DNA from 3 places in the Streptomyces sp. NPDC127177 genome. Region 2 is predicted to be linked to each of the others. Evidence: riboswitches for the same ligand, from Rfam matches in the RefSeq annotation. Region 2 holds a riboswitch; each other region holds the start of a gene.
What was found. Region 2 has a riboswitch for S-adenosylmethionine ahead of thrC (threonine synthase). Riboswitches for the same ligand answer to the same signal wherever they lie in the genome.
Positions count from the first base shown of each region.

Region 1 (5,817 bases), on a different contig from region 2:
GCAGCCGGTCGAGCAGCACCTCGATTCCGGTACGGGCGATGATCTCGGCGATCTCCTGGGCGGGGAACGGGCACCGGTACTCACCGTGGCTGAAGGCGAGATGTGCGCCGTTGCCGCCTTGTTCGGAGGCGCCGCGGCCTGACAGGTTCTGCCGGATCAGGGGATCGGTGTTGGCGGCTCCGAGCCCGAGCAGCAACATGTCGCCCGCCTCGATCCGCTGTCCGCCGAGCCGGGTGTCCCGGGTGGCCCAGCGTCCGGCGAGGATCTGCGTCGGCCCGTCCTCCCAGAGCACCTCGTTCATGGCCTCGGCCACACTTCGCCGCCCGCCGGCCATCGAGTCGGCGAACTCGTCCTCGGTGAGCATCAGCCGGAGCGAGTTGCTGATCCAGTCGGCGGTGGTGAGGTGCCCGGCGGCCGTGATGGCCATCAGGTCGAGCATGTACTCCTCGTCGGTGAAGGCCTCGGGGAAGTCGAGCATCCGGGAGGTCACGTCGTCCCCGGGCTCGTCCCGCTTGGCGGCGACCAACCGCCGCATGTGCTCGCCGAATCGCAGATGGGCTTCCTGCGCCCCCGGGCCCCCGTCGGCCAGGTCCTTCAACACCCGTGCGATGTCGGCGCCTTCGTCGTCGGGGAACCCGACAAGCCGTGCGAGGACAAGCACCGGGAGGGGTTCGCAGAAGTCGGCGACGAGGTCCGCCGCGCCGCGGCTGCACACGGAGTCGATCAGCCGGTCGGCCAACTGCTCGCAGTGGCTGCGGATCTCGAACGGGTCGGCCCCTTCGAGTGCGGGTCCCACCATCCTCGCGTGACGGCGGTGCTCCTCACCCGCGCTGAAGTAGATGGACGGCAGGGGCCGTCCGACCATGGGGAGCAGGGGCCAGTCATCGGGGATGTGTTCCCACTGGTTCCACAGGCCGACATCGCGGGGGAACAGCTCGCCGTCGCTGGTGACCTGGTGCAGTTCGCGGTACCCGATGACCAGCCAGGCGGGGAAGCCGCCGGGCAGCTCCACGGGGACGACCGGCCCGTGGTCGCGCCGCATCGCGCGGTAGACGGCTCGCGGCTCGGTCTGGAACGAGGGGCCGCCGAGCGGCACGGCACCCGCATGGGCGGGACACGCCGGCGGGGTCGAGGAGGGCGCGGGCTCTGCTGAGGGTGGGCGCGTCATCATCCTGACTTCTGTGGCGGAGGCTTCACGCGTCACGATCATGCGATCAACGCATGTTCACTATAAGGATTTTATGTGACGCCACATCGGTCAATGCCGATCAAAGCTGCAAGCCGAGCAGAAGCCATCCGGTACAACTCCCGGACAACTCGGCATAATTGACAATCGACCACCAACAGAGCACGGCTACTCGCGGCGCCTCACCTCCCGGCCGTCATCTCCCTACGACAGCCCGGCAGCGGGGAGACCGCACAACTCCCCACCGTCGAGAGCGACGTTGACAAGGCCGGCCACCCGGCTGTCGCCGTCCACGAGCTTCAGCGCATGCCACCGGGGCAGCCAGTACACGCGTCCGCGATGGGCCGCGAGCGTTTCGCGCAGCGCGTCCGGAGTGTGGGTCCAGACCGTGGGGAGGACACCCGCGTAGTCGAAGGCGGCGCGTAGTCCGACCCATCCGTCGTCCCCGACGTCGCCCGCGGTCAACAGGATCTCGACGGCCTGCCCCTGCTCCTGGCTGCACTTCTTGGCGTGGATCCAGTGCATCCGATGGCCCGGGGCGTAACGGTCGCAACCGTCACTCCGGACGGAGCCGCTCTCGGTGAGGTGACGCAGCATGGTGAGTCCCGCCTTCCGGGGCAATGGACCCCGAGCGCTCTGCACCGCGGTCCGCTGTTCCCCGCACCTCGCGCACGGGGCAGGTCGTCACCCGGAGCACCCGCAGCGGAGCGGGGTGCCGTCCAGCCAGCCGGGGCTGCGCGCTGGAACTCATGACCCGACGAAAACGATAACGCACCGGCGTACACGCACCGCCGGGCACCACCGCACGGCCGACGGACGGTCAGGGGTACACGGGGGCCGGCCCCCGTGTACCCCTTCCACCGCACCGCACCACCCGTACGGCCAACAGCTCAGCCGGTGACGAGGCCCGGGTCGCTGGTGCCGGCCGCACCCGTCTCGACATGCCCGGCGAACCGGCGGAGGAACGTCTCGTCCGCGTCGGAGACCACTGTGATGTCGTACCAGTGATTGCTGCCGCGCAGGTCAACGGCGTGATTCACGGTCGCCCCCGCACGCACCGCCACGGTCTCCGCCCCTCCCCCATAGGCATCCGCACCGCGCACCGTTAGTTGTACGGTCCCGTCGGCGGTGTTGGTGAGGGTCAGTTCGAGCCCGCCGCTCGCCGCGTCATGACGTACCGTCACCTCCGGTCCCGTGGCCTTGCCGGACCCCCTGAAGGCGCGCAGGAATCCGTTCGGGCCGTGCACGGTGAGGTCGGTCACTTCCTTGGAGTACGCCGTGTTCCAGCTGTCGGAGACCGACTTCCCGGCCTCGGTCGTGTAGGTCCACGGCCCGTCGGTGCGATTGGCGGACGTCACCAGGAACTGCGCCCCGGCCGCGTCGCCGCCGCTGAAGGTGAGCTGGTACTTCCCGGTGGACGGGTCGGCCGCCCCGTCCACGAGGGGCGCGTACCGCAGCGGCCGGGTGGGCCGCCCGCCCGCCTCCTGCTTCGGCACACTGCCGGAGACCGGCGGTACCGGTACGTAGTCGGGGTGCCGGTCGGCGTCCGGGGGCGCGTACCCGTCGGTGGAGGGCAGCGAGGCGGGCGCGGTGTCCGTACGGCTGAAGTCGAAGGCCGAGGTCAGATCGCCGCATACGGCGCGCCGCCAGGGCGAGATGTTGGGCTCGTGCACGCCGAAGCGCTCCTCCATGAACCGGATGACGGAGGTGTGGTCGAAGACCTCCGAACACGAGTACCCGCCGGTGCTCCACGGGGACACGACGGTCATGGGCACGCGCTGACCGAGCCCGTACGGCCCGGCCGCGTAGCTGAGGTCGCCGGGGAAGTGGTCGGCGGAGGTGTCCACCGTGGACAGCCCCTGCGCGGCCCCGGACGGGACGAACGGCGGCACGACGTGGTCGAAGAAGCCGTCGTTCTCGTCGTAGGTGATGAAGAGGGCGGTCCGGCCCCACACCTCGGGGTTGGAGGTCAGCGCGTCCAGCACCTGCGAGATGTACCAGGCACCGTAGTTGGCGGGCCAGTTCGGATGCTCGCTGTACGCCTCGGGAGACACCACCCAGGAGATCTTGGGGAGCGTCCCGGCCCGGACGTCCGCCTTCAGATCGTCGAGGAGCCCGTCCCCGCTCTTGACGTCGGTGCCGGTGCGCGCCTTCTCGAAGAGCGGGTCGCCGGGCTTGGCATTCCGGTAACTGTTGAAGTAGAGCAGGGAGTTGTCGCCGTACGTCCCCCGGTAGGCATCGTCGATCCATCCCCAGGAACCGTCGGCGTCGAGCCCGTCACCGATGTCCTGGTAGACCTTCCACGACACCCCGGCCTTCTCCAGCCGCTCGGGGTAGGTGGTCCAGCCGTACCCGGCCTCGGCGTTCCCGAGCACGGGGCCACCACCGGACCCGTCGTTGCCCGTGTACCCGCTCCACAGGTAGTAGCGGTTCGGGTCGGTCGAGCCGAGGAACGAGCAGTGGTACGCGTCGCAGACGGTGAAGGCGTCGGCGAGTGCGTAGTGGAACGGGATGTCCTCACGGGTGAGGTGGGCCATGGTCGTCGCCGTCTTGGCGGGCACCCACTGGTCGTAGGCCCCCTTGTTCAGCGCCCGGTGCCCACCGGCCCAGTCGTGGTTCAGGTCCTGGAGGAACTGCAGCCCGAGATCATCGGCCGGCGGCCGGAACGGCAGCACCTCCTTGCCGAGCCCGTCCTTCTGGTGCCAGACCGGCTTCCCGCTGGGCAGCGTGACCGGACGCGGGTCACCGAAGCCTCGTACGCCCTTCATGGTCCCGAAGTAGTGATCGAAGGAACGATTCTCCTGCATCAGTACGACGATGTGCTCGACGTCCTGGATCGTGCCCGTACGACCCTTCGCGGGAAGCGACGCGGCACGGGCGATACTGCCCGACAGCGCGGAGAAGGCGACCGTGCCTCCCGCGAGTTGCAGGAGACGGCGACGGTTCAGTTCTGCCATGGGTGAGGGCCTCTGCGGGGTGAGGAGACGTGGGGGCGAAAGCGACTGGAGTGTTCCAGAATCGGCCTGCTCTATGGAAGACCCTTGCAGTGTGCACACGGTGGCGTCCGGCCGAACAAACAGCGACGAAACGGGTGGCCGCGGCGGGGTGGCGGCACCGTGGGGGCGCGGTGGGGGCCGGATTGCCGGAGACGGGCAGACCCGTGGCCACAGGGCTGCCGACTCCTGTTCTTGCCGATTCGACCCGCCACCGAGCACGCTGCACGGGGCGGGCGCGAGCGGGCTTCACAGAGGCAGGCACGAGCACGCTGCGCAGCAAGCCGGCTGGCTCGCTCGCTCGCTGGCCGACCGACCGACCGGATGCGAGGGGGCCCTGGGTGAGACACATGCCCTTCTTCCGATGGGTGCTGACGCTCGGCGTACTGCTCATCGGGTGCTCCGCGGCCGTCTACGTAACCGTGCCGGACATGCCCGAGCTGCGGCAGGTCGATCTGTCCGTGCTGGAGGAGGCGCCGGACGGGGCGTGCACGGTCCAATGGAACGACCCCTTCGACCACCACGAACACGAAGCCCCCTACCGGTGCGACGCCGATCGCGACCCGATCCTCAAGGCGCCGGCCTACGACCCCGAGTCCGGGCACGGCTGGGAGACCGGGTTCGTCGTCGCCGAGGGCTCGGACAAGGGCGAGCTGTACTCGCTGGGCGAGGACGACGACGAAGCCGCCGATCGGACCGACCTCTCCGACCGGCTCGTGATCATCGGCCTGCTCCTGACGATCACCGGACTCCTGGGCGGCAACATCCGTGCGGCGTCCCGGCTGAGCGGCGTACAGCCGCACCTCATCCGCCGCGCCCACCGGCTGAGCGAGCGAGCCTCGTCGGTGGCCCGCGACCACTCACGGGCGGTCGACGCGGTCCGGCAGGCGTGGACACCCTTGCACCGGGAGCGAGTGCGCGAGGAACTGACCCGCATCCCGGTGTCACGGCTGCGCAGTGAGGACAAGAGGCGTTTCAGGACGAAGGAGTGGGAGAAGGCCGGCATCCGGACCGTGCGCGACGTCCTCGACACCGGCGTGTGGGAGCTGGGACAGCTGCCCGGCGTGGGCCGCCGCACCGCCGAGCGGGCGGTCGGGGCCGCACAGCGCACCGCCCGGGCGACGAGCGAGAACGTGGTGCTCCGGATCGCGGCGGACAGGCCCGAGCCCCGGACGACAGCCCTGATCGCCGCTCTGCACGTGCTGATGGCGGCCGGGCCCGGGGCGCGGCAGGCAACGGAGACCGCCAAGGAACTGGCCGCCGAGTTAGACGTGCTGCTGCCCGAGGCCTCCGCCGCGTCCGGGTACGCCCGGATGCTGCGAACCGGCCCGGAACAACGCCGAAGGGCCCGGTCGGCCGTGGGACGGCTGCGCAAGATACTGGACGAGGCGGAGCGGAACTGCGTCGACCAGCGGTTCGGGCAGGCGTCGGTCGACCTGCTGCGCGGTCCGGACAGCGCGCGGGACGGGCTGTCGGCCTGGGCCGACTTCGAGTCCCGGACCAAGGACTACTACCGGCTGCTGGCAGAGATCACGGCCGACCGCGACACCGGAATCCCCCTCCGGACCCAGTACTGAGACGCCGACTTCACTTACGGACTCACATGCTGGCACGTGCGGGACCACGCGCTGGGTCACG
Region 1 is NZ_JBHXUW010000045.1:34,681-40,497, reverse strand. Features, by position in the region: gene ACFVJX_RS25625 (cytochrome P450) at 1-1,168, opposite strand, end outside; gene ACFVJX_RS25620 (hypothetical protein) at 1,391-1,783, opposite strand; SAM riboswitch class IV at 1,832-1,941, opposite strand; gene ACFVJX_RS25615 (phosphocholine-specific phospholipase C) at 2,077-4,143, opposite strand; gene ACFVJX_RS25610 (hypothetical protein) at 4,530-5,756, shown strand.
Region 1: another riboswitch for S-adenosylmethionine. It lies ahead of ACFVJX_RS25620 (hypothetical protein); the one in region 2 lies ahead of thrC (threonine synthase).

Region 2 (5,817 bases):
CTCCGCCCCCGCACCCCCGCGCCTCAATCGCCGGCGGGGCATTTCAAGCCCCTCCGGCGATTGAGGAGCGGGGTTCGGGGCGGAGCCCCGGTCGGGCCCCGCGTACCGCCCCCCGCGTACCGCCCACCGGCTATAGGCTCGGACGCATGGGCAGCCACCCGCACACCGCACCCCTGCCGGCCCCGACGACCCCCGCCGGACAGGACGGCCTCGCGGCCATCCTCGCCCGCCCCGACCGTGCCGTCATCGCACTCGATTTCGACGGCACACTCGCCGACATCGTCCCGGACCCGGAACAGGCCCGCGCCCACGCCGGCACCGTCGAAGCACTGGCCGCGCTCGCGCCGAAGGTCGCCTCCATCGCAGTGATCACCGGCCGCCCGGCCGGCGTCGCGGTCCGCTACGGCGGCTTCGCCGGGGTCGCGGGCCTGGACCACCTCGTCGTCCTCGGCCACTACGGCGCCGAGCGCTGGGACGCCGTCACCGGCACCGTCCGCGCCCCCGCCCCGCACCCAGGCGTCGCCGCCGTGCGGGCCGAACTCCCCGGTGTGCTCGACAGGTTCGACTCCTGGCGCGGTACGTGGATAGAGGAGAAGGGGCAGGCGCTCGCCGTCCACACCCGCCGCGCCGAGGACCCGCAGGCGGCCTTCGAGGCCCTGCGCGGCCCCCTCGGCGAGCTCGCCACCCGGCACGGTCTCATCGTCGAACCGGGCCGGCTGGTTCTGGAGCTGCGCCCGGCCGGCATGGACAAAGGCGTGGCGCTCACCGAGTACGTGCGCGAGACGGGCGCCGGGTCCGTGCTCTACGCGGGCGACGACCTCGGCGACCTCGCCGCGTACGCCGCCGTGGAGAAGCTCCGCACCGAGGGCCCCGAAGGCACCCCCGGCCTGCTGATCTGCAGCGGACGAGCGGAGGTGCCCGAACTGGCCGAGCGCGCCGACCTGTTGGTGCCGGGGCCGGGAGCCGTCGTGGAGTTCCTGTCAGCCCTGGCGCAGCGCCTCTAGCTGGTCCAGGAACCACTGCTGCGGCGGCAGCGCGGTCGCCGCAGCGGCCAGCCGCTCCGTGCGTGCCGCCCGTTCGTCGTCCGGCATCGTCAGCGCCTCGTGCAGCGCGTCGGCGGTGGCGGACACGTCGTACGGGTTCACCGTGATCGCGTCGTCGCCCAGCTCCTCGTACGCCCCCGCCTCCCGCGACAGGACCAGCGCGCAGCCGTCGTCGGACACGACCGGGACCTCCTTGGCGACCAGGTTCATCCCGTCCCGGATGGGGTTGACGAGTGCCACGTCGGCCAGCCGGTACGCCGCCAGCGAGCGGGCGAAGTCGTCCTTGACGTGGAGCACCACCGGGGTCCAGTCCGCCGTGCCGTGCACCGCGTTGATGTCGTCGGCGACGCGCTGCACCTCGGCCGTGTACTCCCGGTACACCGCGAGGTCCTGCCGTGAGGGGTAGGCGAACGCGATGTGGACGACGCGCCCGCGCCACTCGGGCCGCCCGTCGAGCAGGGCGCGGTAGGCGAGCATCCCGCGGACGATGTTCTTGGACAGCTCGGTGCGGTCCACCCGCACGATCGTCCGCCGGCCGGGGCCCACCTGCTCCCGCAGGGCCGCCATGCGCTCGTCGACGTCCGCCTCGTGCGCGCGGCGGGTCAGGAAGTCCGCGTCGGCGCCGAGCCCGTGCACACCGATGCGGGTGCGGCCGGTGCCGCCGAGGATCTCCGTGCAGCAGCCGATGAACGCGTCCGCCCACCGGCGGGTCAGGAAGGCCGCCCGGTCGGCGCCGAGGATGCCGTGCAGCAGTTGCTCGGCGATGTCGTCGGGGAGCATCCGGAAGTAGTCGACGGGCGCCCACGGGGTGTGCGAGAAGTGGCCGATCCGCAGATCGGGCCGGAGTTCGCGGAGCATGCCGGGCACCAGCGCCAGGTGGTAGTCCTGCACCAGGACCGCCGCACCCTCGCCCGCCTCCTCGGCGAGCGCTTCGGCGAAGGCCCGGTTGTAGGTCTCGAAGGAGGCCCACTGACGGCGGAACTCCGCGTCGAAGACGGGCTCCACGGGGGTCTGGTAGAGCAGGTGGTGGACGAACCAGAGCACCGAGTTGGCGATGCCGTTGTACGCGTCGGCGTGCACCTCCGCGTCGATGTCGAGCATCCGCACGCCCGGTTCGCCGACCCCGCGCCGCACCGCCTCGCGGTCGCCGTCTCCCAGGGCGGCGCAGACCCACACCTTGTCGTCGACCGCGCTGAGCCCGGAGACGAGCCCGCCACCGCCCCGTTTCGCGTCGAGCGAGCCGTCCTCACCCAGCGTGTACGAGACCGGACCGCGGTTGGACGCGACGAGTACCTGGGCGGTGGCGGACTGAGGGGCGTGCTCGGAGACCATGTTGCGGAATCTAGCCCGATCACGAACCGCCCAAACGTGCGTACGGCCGCGCTCCGTCTCAGGCCGCGCGGCGCGAGACGTACTCGGCGATCTCGCGCATGGGCGGCCGCTCCTCGGTGTCCACCGGGTAGGTGTGCGGGACGAAACCGTGCTCGCCGCGCTCGAACTGGGTGAGCGCGGGGCGGACCAGATGCCCCCGGGAGAGCCGCAGCTGGGCGGTCCGGTAGATGGCCGCCGCCATCCGGCCGAGCGCCTGGCCGTCCTGGTGGCGGTGTTTGCGCACCCCGACGTCGACCTGGCCGAGCGCGTCCAGGCCGACCGTGTGCAGGGCGTCGACGAGCAGCCCCAGCTCCACTCCGTAGCCGACCGGGAACGGCAGCCGTTCCAGCAGTGAGCGGCGCACGGCGTACTCGCCGCCCAGCGGCTGGACGAAGCCCGCCAGCTGCGGCCAGTGCAGATTGAGCAGCGGACGTGCCACCAGTTCGGTGACCCGGCCGCCCTGGCCCGCGGTGTCCCCGAGGGGACGGTCGTACATCGCCTTGACGAACTGGACCGAGGGGTCGGTCAGCAGCGGGCCGACGATCCCGGAGACGAAGTCGGCCGAGAAGTCCTTGAGGTCCGCGTCGATGAAGCAGACGATGTCCCCGCCGGTCACCAGGAGTGAGCGCCACAGCACCTCGCCCTTGCCGGGGACGGCCGGGACGCGGGGCAGGATCGCGTCCCGGTGGATCACCCGGGCCCCCGCGCGGCGCGCGACCTCGGCGGTGGCGTCCGTGGAGCCGGAGTCGATCACCACGAGTTCGTCGACCAGCCGGACCTTCTCCATCAGCTCACGCCGGATCGTCGCGACGATGTCGCCGACCGTCGCCGCCTCGTTGAGTGCGGGCAGCACGACGCTCACGCTCCCGTTCCCGCTCTGGGGGTCACTCCTGGTGGCCAGGAGCCGGTCCAGCGGACGGTCGGCGACCGACCAGGAACGCCTGGTCAGCCAGCGTTCGACCTCTTCCAGCACGGTCGATACTCCCTGTATGTGATCCATCTCGCGGTTCGGACGGCTATCTCAACAGTCCGGTGCTTCGGTTACAGTCTTGAACAACGCAGATGGCCGTCGCATGCCGGGGTCCGTCCGCCGATAAACGCCTGGATCGATGGTCCAGTGCCACAGCGCTCATCCAGAGGGACAGAGGGAACGGCCCGTTGAAGTCCCGGCAACCCTCCCGCCGACCGCGAGGTCAGGTGGGGAAGGTGCCAATTCCGTCTTGTGGCGAAATGCGTCACGAGGAAGATGAGGAGAAAGGGCCTCGCCATCATGGCTGTTCAGACTGTTGCAGCACACACCGATGCTTCTGTGGACCTCGGTCCCGCCGCGGCACTTTCCTGCCGCGAGTGCGGAGAGCGTTTCGAGCTCGGCCCCCTCTTCGCCTGCGCGACCTGTTTCGGGCCGCTCGAAGTGGCGTACGACCTGCCGAGCGGCTCCCCGGACGAGCTGAGGAAGCGCATCGAGGCCGGACCCAACAACATCTGGCGCTACGCGCCGCTGCTGCCGGTCCCCTCCGATGTCGCGGACAAGCCCAACATCAACCCCGGCTTCACCAAGCTGGTCAAGGCCGACAACCTCGCCCGTGAGCTGGGCGTCACCGGCGGTCTGTACGTCAAGGACGACTCCGGCAACCCGACGCACTCCTTCAAGGACCGCGTCGTCGCGATCGCCGTCGAGGCCGCCCGCGCCTTCGGTTTCACCACGCTCTCCTGCTCCTCCACCGGCAACCTGGCCGGAGCGGTCGGCGCCGCCGCCGCCCGTGCCGGACTGCGGTCCTGCGTGTTCATCCCGCACGACCTGGAGCAGGGCAAGGTCGTCATGGCCGCGGTGTACGGCGGTGAGCTGGTCGGCATCGAGGGCAACTACGACGACGTCAACCGCTTCTGCTCGGAGCTCATCGGCGACCCGCTCGGCGAGGGCTGGGGCTTCGTCAACGTCAACCTGCGCCCGTACTACGGCGAGGGTTCCAAGACGCTCGCGTACGAGATCTGCGAGCAGCTCGGCTGGCGGCTGCCCGACCAGATCGTCATCCCGATCGCGTCCGGCTCGCAGCTCACGAAGATCGACAAGGGCCTCCAGGAGCTGATCAAGCTCGGCCTGGTCGAGGACAAGCCGTACCGGATCTTCGGCGCCCAGGCCGAGGGCTGCTCGCCGGTCTCCACCGCCTTCAAGGCCGGCCACGACGTCGTGCGCCCGCAGAAGCCGGACACCATCGCCAAGTCCCTGGCGATCGGCAACCCGGCCGACGGCCCGTACGTGCTGGACATCGCCCGCCGCACCGGTGGCGCCGTCGAGGACGTCAACGACGAGCAGGTCGTCGACGCGATCAAGCTGCTGGCGCGCACCGAGGGCATCTTCGCCGAGACCGCGGGCGGGGTGACGGTCGGTGTGACGAAGAAGCTGATCGAGGCCGGTCTGCTGGACCCGTCGCTCACCACCGTCGTCCTGAACACCGGTGACGGCCTCAAGACGCTGGACGCGGTGGCCGCCACCTCGCAGGCGACGGCGACGATCCGTCCGAGCCTGGACGCCTTCCGCGCCGCCGGCCTCGGCACCAGCTGACCCACCGAGCCGACCCACCCGAGACTCCAGGAAGGGCACCCACCATGAGCGTCAAGGTCCGTATCCCCACCATCCTCCGCACCTACACGGGAGGCCAGGCCGAGGTCCCGGCCGAGGGCGCGACCCTCTCCCAGGTCATCGAGTCCCTGGAGAAGGACCACCCGGGGATCGCCGCCCGCGTCCTGGACGACCAGGGCAAGCTGCGCCGCTTCGTGAACGTGTACGTCAACGACGACGACGTGCGCTTCGAGGGCGGCCTGGAAGCGGTCACCCCGGACGGCGCCGGCATCTCGATCATCCCGGCCGTCGCGGGCGGCTGACCGCATCCGCGTCACCGTGATTGCCCCCTCCGCTTCACAAGCGGAGGGGGCAATTCTGCATGGTTGAGCGCGGTAGAGTGTGGGAAGTCCCCTCCGCTGCCCGTGCCAACCGCATATGAGAATGCGCCTGGCCACGACAAGATGCAGCCAAAGTACCTGATCCTCTTGCGCCATAAGTCGCCTTTGCCTGGCCCGACTTGCCCAGGATCCTCACGAATTCCTCATATTCGGGCGCTCCGTGCTGCCTGGAATTCTCGTCCGATTGACCTGTTGCAGAGGGCAGTTGGGCAGATACATTCGGCCGCGGTCGACGCGTTCCGGCGCACGCACCCTCGCCTGTCGGAGGGTGAGTTCTGACCCAGGGCCCGCGAAGTGCGGTCCTGTGCAAGGGCCAGTAATAGGGGAGTTAGGCATGGCTCAGGGCACCGTCAAGTGGTTCAACGCGGAGAAGGGGTACGGCTTCATCGCGGTCGACGGTGGTGCGGATGTTTTCGTCCACTACAGCGCGATCCAGATGGAC
Region 2 is NZ_JBHXUW010000007.1:30,346-36,162, forward strand. Features, by position in the region: gene otsB (trehalose-phosphatase) at 147-1,004, shown strand; gene ACFVJX_RS07150 (trehalose-6-phosphate synthase) at 981-2,375, opposite strand; gene ACFVJX_RS07155 (glucosyl-3-phosphoglycerate synthase) at 2,434-3,387, opposite strand; SAM riboswitch class I at 3,541-3,667, shown strand; gene thrC (threonine synthase) at 3,685-4,977, shown strand; gene ACFVJX_RS07165 (MoaD/ThiS family protein) at 5,022-5,297, shown strand; gene ACFVJX_RS07170 (cold-shock protein) at 5,710-5,817, shown strand, end outside.

Region 3 (5,817 bases), on a different contig from region 2:
TGCCGCGGGTGGTCCAGTACCTGCTCGGGCGGGCCCTGTTCGACGATCCGGCCGCCGTCCATGAAGACGACGCGGTCGGCGACCTCGCGGGCGAAGCCGATCTCGTGCGTGACGACCAGGAGGGTGGTTCCGCTGCCGGCCAGATCCTTGATCACGGCCAGCACCTCGCCGACCAGTTCGGGGTCGAGCGCGGAGGTCGGCTCGTCGAAGAGGATCACGCCGGGCCGCAGGGCCAGGGCGCGGGCGATGGCCACACGCTGCTGCTGCCCGCCGGAGAGCTGACGCGGGTAGGTGTCCGCCCGGTCCGCGAGCCCCACCCGGGCGAGCAGGCCGCGGGCCAGCTCCCGTGCCTCGGGTTTGGTCAGCTTCCCCGTCGCCACGGGAGCCGCGGCCACGTTGTCCAGGACGGTCAGGTGCGGGAAGAGGTTGAAGTTCTGGAAGACGAAGCCGATCCGGCTGCGCTGCGCCAGGATCGCGCGCTCGCTCAGCTCCTTGAGACGGCCGCGCTGCCTGCGTACGCCGATCAGCTCGCCGTTCAGGCTGACGTGGCCGATCTCGGGCTTCTCCAGGTGGTTGATCACCCGCAGGAGGGTGGACTTGCCGGAGCCGGACGGACCGAGGACGACCGTGACCTCCCCTGGCCGCACGGTCAGCGCCACGCCGTCCAGGACGCGTTGGGAGCCGTACCACTTGTGCACGTCGTGCACCTCGACAGCCGCGGGACGCACCACTGGCGTCCCGGCCGCGTCCGCCGCCGGCGTCGCGTCCGTCTCCCCTGTCGTCACAGCCGATTCGGTCGACTCCGCCGTCCCGGTCGCCTTGGCGCTCATATCGCCGTCTCCTTCCGGACCCGGGCCCGCAGATCGCCGAGGCCGGTCCGCAGCTTCTGCAACGGGGTCGGGGGCAGGGTCCGCAGCGCGCCCCGCGAGTAGTGCCGCTCGACGTAGAACTGGATGACGGACACCACGCTGGTGAGGATCAGGTACCAGGCGGTTGCGACCAGCAGCAGCGGCACGATGTCGCCGGGGTAGGTGCTGCCCATGCTCTGTACGGAGCCGAACAGGTCGAGCAGCGAGACGTAGAACACCAGCGAGGTGCCCTTGATCAGGCCGATCAGCTGGTTGACGTAGTTCGGGGTGATGGAGCGCAGCGCCTGCGGAAAGACGATCTTCGCGAACTGGTACCGCTTCGGGAGTCCGAGGGCGGAGGCCGCCTCGTGCTGGCCCTGGTCCACCGAGAGGATGCCGCCGCGCACCACCTCGGAGGCGTATGCCGCCTCGTTCAGGCTGAGGCCGATGACGGCGACGACCATGTCGGTGGCCAGGCGCGACTCGTCGAAGCTGAAGAACGCGGGGCCGAACGGCACACCGACGCTCAGCGTCCGGTAGAGCGCGCTGAAGTTGTAGAGGAACAGCAGGACGACGATCAGCGGCACCGATCGGAAGAGCCAGGTGTAGAGCCAGCTGACCGCGCGCAGCACCGGGCTCGGGGAGAGCCTCGCCAGGGCCAGCAGCACACCGCCGAGGAGTCCCAACGCGGCGCTGTACACGGCGACTTCGAGGGTGATGAGCAGTCCGTCGAGAATGGTGGGGCGCAGGAACCAGTATTGGAACCGGTCCCACTGGTAGAAGGGGTTGGTCACCAGGCCATGGAGGATCTGGGCGGCCAGTACGAGTACGACGGCCGTGACGATCCAGCGGCCGGGACGCAGCAGCGGGCGGACCCGCTGCGCGGCCAGGGGCTTCGGCTCGGCAGGTGGAGCGGGGCGGGGGGCCGCCTCGGTGGGCGGCGCCGAGCCGGAGGACACAGCGACGCCTGGGGATTCACTCACGGAGGGCTCCAGCGGATACGGACAGCCCGGACCGCTGACGGCAGCGGCGCCGCACCGGTCGGACATGACTCGGCGGGACGCGGCGCACAGCACGGGACGGGGGCCGGGCGGGGAGAGGACACACCGCGAAAGCGGTGGACGTCAGAAGCTCAGAAGGCCGGTCAGCCTTGACAGAGCGCGCGACAAGCGGCGGTACACAGAGCGCTGTTGACGCGCTGCAGGTCGACGGAGCGGTTCGCGCAGAGCAGGACGCGGCCGCGGGACCGCCAGGCAGCCATCCCCTCAGCTGCGTTCATCGCCCTCACCGTCACCATTCCGCCCCGCGGGGCCTCGCGCTCACCGAACGTCGTCAGGTCCGGTCCTCACCTGGGGCACCCCACCGCCGGGCGGCGGGCCAGGGCGTTCAGCGAATCCCCGGCGCCGTTCTGCGCCGCAAGTTAGGCATGCACCGAAAGGAATGTCAACGCCGGTGACCACCAGGCGAGACGGCCCGTACGGCCTTCTTGACGGCGTCACGCGGCGCACCGAAACTGGCATGGACGGTCACGATTGTCAGCGCCCCCTGCGCGGGATCCTTCCTGCTCACGAGGTCATCGGCCCCGGCCCGCTGGCAGGCAACCCTTCCACCGCGACGGGGTGCCCCGGGTGACGACCGGGTCCCGCCGGCGCGGCGGGGCAAGCGTGGTCTCGCGTCTCGCGAGCCCCGGAGTCGGGACCGGTGGGATTTGTCCAGGAACGGCTTGACGAGGCGCCTGCACATCGATCTGCTGCGTGTCTCCAGCGCTTACTAGCCCGGCAGACCCGGACGCGTACAGGTCCGTCCGATCGTGATCCGGACCGGTGCGAAAGCGCAGTCGTTCCCCACCCGGCCGCCCATGCCCACAAGGCGGCGGTGGCTTCCTCGTTCCCACAGGGATCCCCAAAGGGAGAGTCATGCCCGAGACAGCTTCGCGCGGTTCCAGCACAGCCAACTCGATCACATGCGGCTCGATTTCACCCGGACCGAGCCCACGCGCCGCACATCCGCGTCCGCCGGCGGCCGTACCGTCCTCCCCCATCCACAGCCGGATCGGCGTCGGTCTGGCCGGTGGCTTCTATCCGGCTCCGCACCGCTACGAGCTTTTCCTGTCGGCGAGTTGTCCGCGCTCGCTGCGTATCTCGATCACCCTCGGCCTGCTCGGTCTCCAGGACTCGGTCGCCACCACACGGCTGGGACACCCCGCCGAGACGCCCGAAGCCTTCGCCTCGCTGCGCAGCGCGTACGAGGCCACCATGCACCACTACGACGGGCCGCTGACCGCGCCCGCGCTGTGCGACCGGTGGAGCGGACGGATCGTCAGCAACCACACCCCCGACATCCTCAGGGACCTGGCCGGCCTGCTCTCCGGGCACGACGAGGCCTGCCCCTCCACGCTGCGTCCGCCGGAGCTCGCCGCGGACATCGAAGCCCTCCGTGACCTGCTGGACCAGCACGTCACCCCGTCCGCCGAGCCCTCGGAGCGATCGGCGGCGCTCGACCTGGTGGATCAGTACCTCGCCCCGCGGCCCTATGTGCTGGGTGAGGAGCTGACGGCTGCGGATGTGGACCTGTGGGTGGCGCTCGTCCATCTCGGGCCGGCCGTCCTCGCCACACACCCCCGGCTCGGGGACTACGTGCGCCGCCTCGGCGGCCACCCCGCCTTCCCCGACAGCAACGACGTGGCGACCGTCACGGCTTCCGGTCAGGCGCCGACGTAGGCGGCGAGGTGCTCGCCGGTGAGGGTGGAGCGGTCGGCGACGAGGTCGGCTGGGGTGCCCTCGAAGACGAGCCTGCCGCCGTCGTGGCCGGCGCCGGGGCCCAGGTCGATGATCCAGTCGGCGTGCGCCATGACCGCCTGGTGGTGCTCGATCACGATGACCGACTTACCCGAGTCCACGAGCCGGTCGAGCAGGCCGAGCAACTGCTCGACATCGGCCGGGTGGAGTCCGGTGGTCGGCTCGTCGAGCACGTAGACGCCGCCCTTCTCCCCCATGTGCGTGGCCAGCTTCAGCCGTTGCCGCTCACCGCCGGAGAGTGTGGTGAGCGGCTGGCCGAGGCTGAGGTAGCCGAGCCCGACCTCGGAGAGTCTGCCGAGGACGCGGTGCGCGGCCGGGGTGTGCGCCTCGCCGCCGCCGAAGAACTCCTCGGCCTCCGTCACCGACATCGCGAGCACCTCGCTGATGTCGCGGCCACCGAGGCGGTATTCGAGCACCGAGGCCTGGAACCGCTTCCCCTCGCACTCCTCGCAGACGGTGGCGACGCCCGCCATCATCGCGAGGTCGGTGTAGACGACACCCGCGCCGTTGCAACCGGGGCAGGCGCCGTCGGAGTTCGCGCTGAACAGCGCCGGCTTCACATCGTTGGCCTTGGCGAACGCCTTGCGGACCGGGTCGAGCAGTCCGGTGTACGTCGCGGGGTTGCTCCGTCGTGAGCCACGGATCGCGCTCTGGTCGATCGGCACGACGCCGTCCAGGCCCGAGACCGAGCCGTGGATCAGCGAGCTCTTTCCGGAACCGGCGACGCCGGTGACGACGGCCAGGACCCCGAGCGGGATGTCGACGTCGACGCCGCGCAGGTTGTTCTCCTCCGCGCCGCGGATCTCCAGCGTGCCGGTGGGCTCGCGCAGCGACTCCTTGAGGGCGGCCCGGTCGTCGAAGTGGCGTCCGGTGACCGTGCCCGCTGACCGCAGCCCGTCGACCGTTCCCTCGAAGCAGACGGTGCCGCCAGCCACGCCGGCGCCGGGACCGAGGTCGACGACGTGGTCGGCGATCGCGATGGTCTCCGGCTTGTGCTCCACGACGAGCACCGTGTTGCCCTTGTCCCGCAGGCGCAGCAGCAGGCTGTTCATCCGCTGGATGTCGTGGGGGTGCAGGCCCGCGGTGGGTTCGTCGAAGACGTAGGTGACGTCGGTGAGGGAGGAGCCCAGGTGCCGGATCATCTTGACGCGCTGCGCCTCGCCACCCGACAGCGTTCCCGACGGCCGGTCGAGTGCGAGGTAGCCGAGGCCGATCTCGACGAACGAGTCCAGAGTCTGCCGCAGCGCGGTGAGCAGGGGTGCCACCGAGGGCTCGTCGAGACCGCGGACCCATGCGGCCAGGTCGCTGATCTGCATCGCGCAGGCGTCGGCGATGCTGATCCGCTTGATCCTGGACGACCGGGCCCCTTCGCTGAGCCGGCTACCGTCGCACTCGGGGCAGGTGGCGAAGGCGACCGCCCGCTCCACGAAGGCACGGATGTGGGGTTGCAGCGCTTCCTTGTCCTTGGACAGGAACGACTTCTGGATCTTGGGGATCAGTCCCTCGTAGGTGAGGTTGACGCCCTCGACCTTGACCTTGGTCGGCTCCCGGTAGAGAAAGTCCTGCATCTCCTTCTTGGTGTACTTGCGGATCGGCTTGTCCGGGTCGAGCAGCCCCGACTCGGCGTAGACCCGGACGGTCCAGAAGCTGTCCGACTTCCAGCCGGGAATGGTGAACGCGCCGTCGGCCAGCGACTTGGAGTCGTCGTAGAGCTGGGTGAGGTCGATGTCGGAGACGGTGCCCCGGCCCTCGCAACGGCTACACATGCCTCCGGTGCGGTTGAAGGTCGCCTTCACCGCCTTCTTGTTGCCGCGCTCGACGGTGATGGCGCCGCTGGCCCGGACGGAGGGAACGTTGAAGGCGTACGCACCGGGCGGGCCGATGTGCGGCTTGCCGAGCCGGCTGAAGAGGATGCGCAGCATCGCGTTGGCGTCGGTGACCGTGCCGACGGTGGAGCGCGGATCGGCGCCCAGTCTCTGCTGGTCGACGATGATCGCGGTCGTGAGCCCGTCCAGGACGTCGACCTCGGGCCGGGCCAGTGTGGGCATGAAGCCCTGCACGAAGGCGCTGTAGGTCTCGTTGATCAGCCGCTGCGACTCGGCGGCGATCGTGTTGAACACCAGCGAGGTCTTGCCCGATCCGGAGACACCGGTGAACACCGTGAGCCGCCG
Region 3 is NZ_JBHXUW010000004.1:71,673-77,489, reverse strand. Features, by position in the region: gene ACFVJX_RS04835 (amino acid ABC transporter ATP-binding protein) at 1-728, opposite strand, end outside; gene ACFVJX_RS04830 (amino acid ABC transporter permease) at 827-1,831, opposite strand; SAM riboswitch class IV at 2,412-2,519, shown strand; gene ACFVJX_RS04825 (glutathione S-transferase C-terminal domain-containing protein) at 2,765-3,568, shown strand; gene ACFVJX_RS04820 (ATP-binding cassette domain-containing protein) at 3,553-5,817, opposite strand, start outside.
Region 3: another riboswitch for S-adenosylmethionine. It lies ahead of ACFVJX_RS04825 (glutathione S-transferase C-terminal domain-containing protein); the one in region 2 lies ahead of thrC (threonine synthase).